Regions from separate parts of the Mycolicibacterium thermoresistibile genome, predicted to be linked through region 1. Evidence: predicted binding sites of a transcription regulator. Region 1 holds the regulator's gene; the other holds the start of a gene.
What was found. The regulator HspR, encoded in region 1, represses chaperone genes until heat shock. The targets are predictions, from matches to a motif close to ANNTGAGTNNNNNNNACTCANNT.
Positions count from the first base shown of each region.

Region 2: lon (endopeptidase La) is a predicted target of HspR. The motif match lies at 1,817-1,839, and genes of this name have one in related genera.

Region 1 covers NZ_LT906483.1:406,054-409,464, forward strand. The annotation lists gene grpE (nucleotide exchange factor GrpE) at 1-58, shown strand, start outside; gene dnaJ (molecular chaperone DnaJ) at 86-1,255, shown strand; gene CKW28_RS01785 (heat shock protein transcriptional repressor HspR) at 1,320-1,676, shown strand; gene CKW28_RS01790 (FAD-binding oxidoreductase) at 1,726-2,892, opposite strand; gene CKW28_RS01795 (ABC transporter permease) at 2,920-3,411, opposite strand, start outside.
Region 2 covers NZ_LT906483.1:2,451,637-2,455,047, forward strand. The annotation lists gene lon (endopeptidase La) at 1-1,800, opposite strand, end outside; gene CKW28_RS11395 (ATP-binding protein) at 1,960-3,237, shown strand; gene CKW28_RS11400 (esterase family protein) at 3,326-3,411, opposite strand, start outside.

The DNA.
Region 1 (3,411 bases):
CGGTGCCGCGGATGGACAGGCAGCAGAATCAGACACAACAGAGTCCAACAACGACTGAGAGTGGAAGGTGAGGAGGTGACGCGACATGGCTCAACGTGAATGGGTCGAGAAGGACTTCTACAAGGAGCTCGGCGTCTCCTCCGATGCCAGCCAGGATGAGATCAAGCGGGCGGCCCGTCGGCTGCTCGCCGAGTTGCACCCTGACCGCAACCCGAACAATCCGCAGGCCGAGGAGCGCTACAAGGCGGTCTCCGAGGCCAAGGAGGTGCTGACCGACCCGGTCAAACGCAAGGAGTACGACGAGACCCGCCGCCTGTTCGCGGGCGGCGGGTTCGGTCGCCGGTTCGCCAACGGGTACGGCGCCGGCCGGTTCGGTGACGGTGTCGAGTTCAACCTGAACGACCTGTTCGACGCGGCCGGCCAGACCGGCGGGGCGAACATCGGCGACCTGTTCGGCGGTCTGTTCGGGCGGGCCGGCTCGCCTCGGGCGAGCCGGCCGCGGCGCGGCAACGACCTGGAAACCGAGATCGAACTCTCGTTCCGGGAAGCCGCCCAGGGTGTGGCGATGCCATTGCGGTTGACCAGTCCGGCGCCGTGCACCAACTGCCACGGCAGTGGCGCCCGCCCGGGCACCAGCCCGAAGGTGTGCCCGAACTGCAACGGCGCCGGGGTGATCAGCCGCAACCAGGGTGCCTTCGGGTTCTCCGAACCATGCACCGCCTGCCGGGGCAGCGGCTCGATCATCGAGCACCCGTGTCAGGAGTGCAAAGGCACCGGCGTGACCACCCGGTCGCGGACCATCAACGTGCGGATCCCGCCGGGGGTGGAGGACGGTCAGCGGATCCGGCTGCCCGGGCAGGGCGAGGCCGGTCTGCGCGGTGCGCCGTCGGGTGACCTGTACGTCACCGTGCACGTGAGGCCGGACAAGGTGTTCGGCCGGGACGGCGACGACCTGACCGTCACCGTGCCGGTCAGCTTTGCCGAACTGGCCCTGGGTGCGACGATCTCGGTGCCGACGCTGGACGGCCGGGTGCGGGTGAAGATCCCCAAGGGCACCGCCGACGGCCGCATCCTGCGGGTGCGTGGCCGGGGTGTGCCCCGGCGCGACGGCACCGCGGGTGATCTCCTGGTGACGGTGAAGGTGGCGGTGCCGCCCAACCTGGAGGGCGAAGCCCTGGAGGCGTTGAAGGCCTACGCCGAGGCCGAGCGGGCCAGTGGCTTCGATCCCCGGGCGGGATGGGCGGGCGCGCAGTGACCATGAAGCGAGGTGAAGGTGGGTGAGCCGGTCCAAACGGTCCAACGACGACACCCGCACCTTCATGATCTCGGTCGCCGCCGAACTCGCCGGGATGCATGCGCAGACCCTGCGCACTTATGACCGGTTGGGACTGGTCCGCCCGAAGCGCAGTCCCGGCGGTGGGCGACGGTACTCGTGGCGCGACGTCGAGCTGCTCCGCGAGGTGCAGCGGCTGTCGCAGGACGAGGGGGTCAACCTGGCCGGGATCAAGCGCATCATCGAGCTGACCAATCAGGTCGAGCAGTTGCAGGCGCGGGTGAAGGAGTTGACGCAGGAACTCGAGCAGATGCGGTCGGTGCCGCGCCGCGAACTCGCGGTGGTGCCGAAGAGCACCGCGGTGGTGCTCTGGAAGCCGCGCAGGTCGGGGGAGAAGACGTGAGTCTTCTCCCCCGCACCGTCTCTGCGGGCCGTCCCGGCCGCCGCCGGCGTCAGTAGCTCAGCGGGTCGTGTTGAATCCGTTCGGGCGGAGCGCCTTTGGCGATGAGCGCGGCCTTGGTCGCCTGCACCATCTCGGGGCTGCCGCAGATCAGGATCTGCCGGTCGCTCCACGCGCCGTAGCGGGTCACCACCTCGGGCAGCAGCCCGGTCTGGCGGACGTGTAATCCGCGGGGCGGCTGCACATCCGGATACTCCGACGCCCAGGGCGGATCCACGGAGTACTCCGACACCGGGGTCACCGACAGCCAGGGGTTGGTCGAGGCGATCTGCCACAGCGTCTTGAGGTCGTACAGATCGCACGGATAGCGGGCGCCGAAGAACAGGTGCACCCGCGGGTTCACGCCGAACCGGGTGAGGTCCATGATCAGGGTGCGCAGCGGCGCCAGTCCGGTGCTGCCGGCCACCATGAGCACGTCCCCGCCGTCGCGGTCGATGTGCAGACTGCCGTGGGGATGGGAGATCCGCCACCGGTCCCCGGGACGCGTCTCGTTCACGATCGCGGTGCTGACCATGCCGCCGATCACCGAACGGATGTGGAATTCGATGGCGCCGCTGCGGTCGGCGGGAATGGCCGGGCTCAGATACCGCCACCGGCGCGGCCACTGCGGCACCTGCACCGTCACATACTGGCCGGGGTGGTAGAACAGCGGCCGGTCCAACTGCAGCCGCACCACCGACACGTCGCGGCCGACCCGCAGATGCTCCACCACGGTGCCGTCGCAGTACGGCGGGCCCTGCTCGGCCTCGGCCGCTCCGCGCATCACCCCGGTGAACAACGTGACCGCGTCGTGGGCCGCCTCGGCCAGCCGGTCGGTCCACCGATCGTTGAGATGGTCGCGCAGGGTGGTGTACAGGGCCTCGTGCATGGTGTCGTAATGCGCTTGGGTGACACCGTATTTGCGGTGATCGCGACCGAGCTGGGCGAGGAAGGCCACCGGCTCGTGGGCGCGCTGGGCGATGAGTTCGCCCAGCAGCCAGGTCAGCACTTCGGCGAACGCCGCGCGTTGAGCCGCCATGTCGGGCGGGAACAGGTCACGTGCGGACAGGTCGGCCGCGAACCATCGGGTGTAGAAGGTGCGGATCAGCTCATCGGATCCGTTCGCGGGGTCGACGGCAGCGCGCAGGGTGCGCAGTGACTCACCATCGTCCAGTCCCACGCCGTTCGAGTGTATGTGAAGTGCGGATCAATGCATTTCCGCTGGGTGCGGCTCCGCGGTGCGGCGCTGCCGCAGTGCGGCGACGGCGATCAGGGCGGTGCCGACCAAGACCCAGCAGACCAGCACCCAGATCGCGGTGGTCGCGCCGGCGCCGTCGAAGTAGGCCGTCGACCTCAGCAGGGTGGCGTTGGCGCCCTGCGGCAGCAGCTGCCCGAGTTGGCCCCAGCCTCGGGGCAGGAGTTCCGGTGCGGCGTTCAGACCGGACAGCGGGTTGCCGAGCAGGATCGCCAGCAGCGCGCCGATGGCCAGCCCCGCCCTGCCGAACACCGAGCCCAGGCCCAGGACGGTCAGCCCGGCGGCGAGGATGCCCAGGGTGAGACCGGCGGTGACGCCCCAGAAGTTGTCCGTGATGGATCCGAACACGAAGCGCAGCAGCAGTGCGATGGTCCATGCCGCCAGCGCGGCGAACACCACTGTCGCGGCGAACCGGGTCCAGACCTCCCGCCGCAGCGCGAGCAC
Region 2 (3,411 bases), 2.0 Mb from region 1:
GCCCATCCCGGTCACCGCCAGCCCGGTGGCCACCCCGGGCACCGCCGTGCGTTCGGCGGTCTCCGGTGTGAACCGCGGCCGACCCAGATACTCGACCAGATCCGGCTCGTCGACCACCAGCGGTGCGCCGGCGCCGTCGGCCAGTTTGGTGGCGACCTTGCGCAACACCTTCGCCAGCAGCCGCTCGAACTGCCGCACACCGGGCTCCCGGGTGTAGTCGGCGGCGATCTTGCGCAGCGCCGCCTCGGTCACCGTGACCTCTTCGGCGGTCAACGCGGTGCGCTCCAGCTGCCGCGGTAGCAGGTAGTCGCGGGCGATCGCGATCTTGTCATCCTCGGTGTACCCGTCGATCTCGATGAGCTCCATCCGGTCCAGCAGGGCCGGCGGGATGTTCTCGACCACGTTGGCAGTGGCCAGGAACACCACATCGGACAGGTCCAGCTCCAGGTCCAGATAGTGGTCCCGGAACGTGTGGTTCTGCGCCGGGTCGAGCACCTCCAGCAGTGCGGCCGCCGGATCGCCCCGGAAGTCCGAGCCGACCTTGTCGATCTCGTCCAGCAGCACCACCGGGTTCATCGACCCGGCCTCGCCGATGGCGCGCACGATCCGGCCGGGCAGAGCGCCGACATAGGTGCGCCGGTGGCCGCGGATCTCGGCCTCGTCGCGCACACCGCCCAAGGCGACGCGCACGAACCTCCGGCCCAGTGCCCGCGCCACGCTCTCGCCCAGCGACGTCTTACCGACCCCGGGCGGACCGACGAGCACCATGACCGCACCCGAACCGCGGCCCCCGACCACGTGCAGGCCGCGTTCGGCCCGGCGCGCCCGGACCGCCAGGTACTCGACGATGCGGTCCTTGACGTCCTCCAGGCCGTGATGGTCGGCGTCGAGGATCTCCCGGGCCGCCCGCAGATCGGTGGAGTCCTCGGTGCGGACATTCCACGGCAGCTCCAGCACGGTGTCCAGCCAGGTGCGGATCCACCCGCCCTCCGGGCTCTGCTCGCTGGCCTTCTCCAGCTTGCCGACCTCCCGCAGCGCCGCTTCCCGCACCTTCTCCGGCAGATCGGCGGACTCGATCCGGGCGCGGTAGTCCTCCGCCGAGCCCGGCCCGTCCTCCTCACCGAGTTCCTTGCGGATGGCGTTGAGCTGCTGACGCAGCAGGAACTCCCGCTGCTGCTTCTCCATCCCGGTCCGCACGTCCTCGGCGATCTTGTCGCTGACCTCGACCTCGGCCAGATGCTTACCGGTCCAGTCGATCAGCAGCCGCAGCCGCTCGTCGACGTCGACGGTCTCGAGCAGCTGCCGCTTCTGCACCTGGGTCAGATACGCGGCGTAGCCGGCCGTGTCGGCCAGCGCCGACGGGTCGGTCAGTTGATTGACATAGTCGACGATCTGCCAGGCCTCGCGCCGCTGCAGGATCGCCATCAGCAGCGATTTGTACTCGGCAGCCAGCGCGCGCGTCTCGTCGGTGGGTTCGGGTTCGGTCACCTCGGTGACCTGAACCCACAACGCAGCGCCGGGCCCGCTGGTGCCGGCGCCGATGACGGCGCGGGCCTCGCCGCGCACCACCGCCGCAGGGCTGCCACCGATGTGCCCGACCTGCAGAATCGACGCCAATGCCCCATGTGTCGGGTACCGGTCGTCAAGGCGCGGCGCGACCAGCAGCTTGCCCGACTCGCTGGCCCGCGCGGCATCGACCGCGGCGCGGGCGGCGTCGTCGAGCTCGATCGGCACCACCATCCCCGGCAGCACGATCGTGTCGCCGGAGAACAGCACCGGCACTGTCGTGGCTTCTGCCATCAGTCTTTTCCTCCAAAGTTCAGTCTGTTGGACTCAACTTGTGTGGAGGTGGGTTTGTTCCCGCGCCGCGGGAGTCCCCACGACGGTGACACCGGACTACCGCCGGATTCCCCCTCGACGGGGATGGCGGGGCCGGTGCGGACCCGGTATCCCTGCGATATGCATACCTGGCGTCTACGCGATTTCCACCACGACGACCTCGACGAGGTCATCTCGATCTGGGATCAGAGCCGCCGGCCCGACGAGTCGCATCCGGTGTTCTCGGTGTCGGAGGTGATCTCCGCGGCGCGCGCGGGTCAGCCGGCGGTGGTGGCCGTGGTCGGCGATCAGGTCGTCGGCATGGCGGCCGCACATCTGCAGGGCGAGCGGGCGTGGATCTCGATGGTCGCGCTCGGCGACGGCTGGCGGAATCAGGGTCTGGGCAGCGCGCTGCTCGGCGCCCTCGAGGCCCGGCTGCACGCGCACGGGGTGCGGCGGATCAGCGCGCTGCTGCCCCGGGACGCCACCGGCGCGGTCGCGCTGCGCAATTCGAGCTATGCGCAGCGCGACGGGCTGACCTATTTCGAGAAGGTCGAGCGGCTCGGCGGGTCCGATGCCGGCCTGCTGGCCACGCTCGGCGGTCAGGTGCTGGACGCCAGCCACTGGCATGAGCTGGCCGGCATGGACACCGAGAAGCAGATCATCGAGCGCCGAGTGGTGCTGCCGCTGGCCGAACCGGACCTCGCCGCGAACTACGGTGTGTCACCGCCCAAGGCGGTCATCCTGTTCGGGCCGCCGGGCACCGGGAAGACCAGCTTCGCCAAGGGGGTGGCCGGCCGCCTGGGTTGGCCGTTCGTGGAGATCTTCCCGTCGCGGCTGGGCGCGCCAGACGGCGCCATGGCGGCCGCGCTGCGGGAGGCGTTCACCGCCGTGATGGATCTGGAGGCCGCGGTCGTCTTCATCGACGAGGTCGAGGAGATCGCCGGATCACGTTCGGGCATCGCCGGGGACCCGGCCCACCGCGTCACCAATGAGTTGCTCAAGCTCATCCCCGCGTTCCGCAGCCGCGACGAGCGGCTGCTGATCTGCGCGACGAACTCGGTGCGTTCCCTGGATTCGGCGTTCCTGCGTCCCGGCCGGTTCGACTACATCATTCCGATCGGACCGCCCGACGAGGTGGCCCGGGCCGCGATCTGGCGGCGATACCTGGGCCGGCACGCCGAGCTGGTCGAGGTCGACAAACTGGTGGAGGCCAGCGACATGTTCACCCCGGCCGACATCGAGTTCGCCGCCCGCAAGGGCGCCCAGACCGCGTTCGAGCGGGAAATCCAGTACCGCCGTGGGGAACCCGCACGCACCGACGACTACCTGGCCGCGATCGCCGAGACCCGTCCCACCCTGACCCGGCAGATGATCGCCGAGTTCGAGGAGGACATCGCCGAGTGCACCCGGCTGTGAGGGCCCGGCCGGCACCGGGCCCCGGCCGCCGCAACGGCAGGGAGCCTGCCGTCGGGGAAACGGCAGGCTCCCTTGGGTGGGTGGTTGATCAGGCGGCGGCTTGTGCGCCCAGCACCCGTTGGATGTCCGGTTTCATCTCCTGCAGCTGCTGGCCCCAGTAAGCCCAGCTGTGGG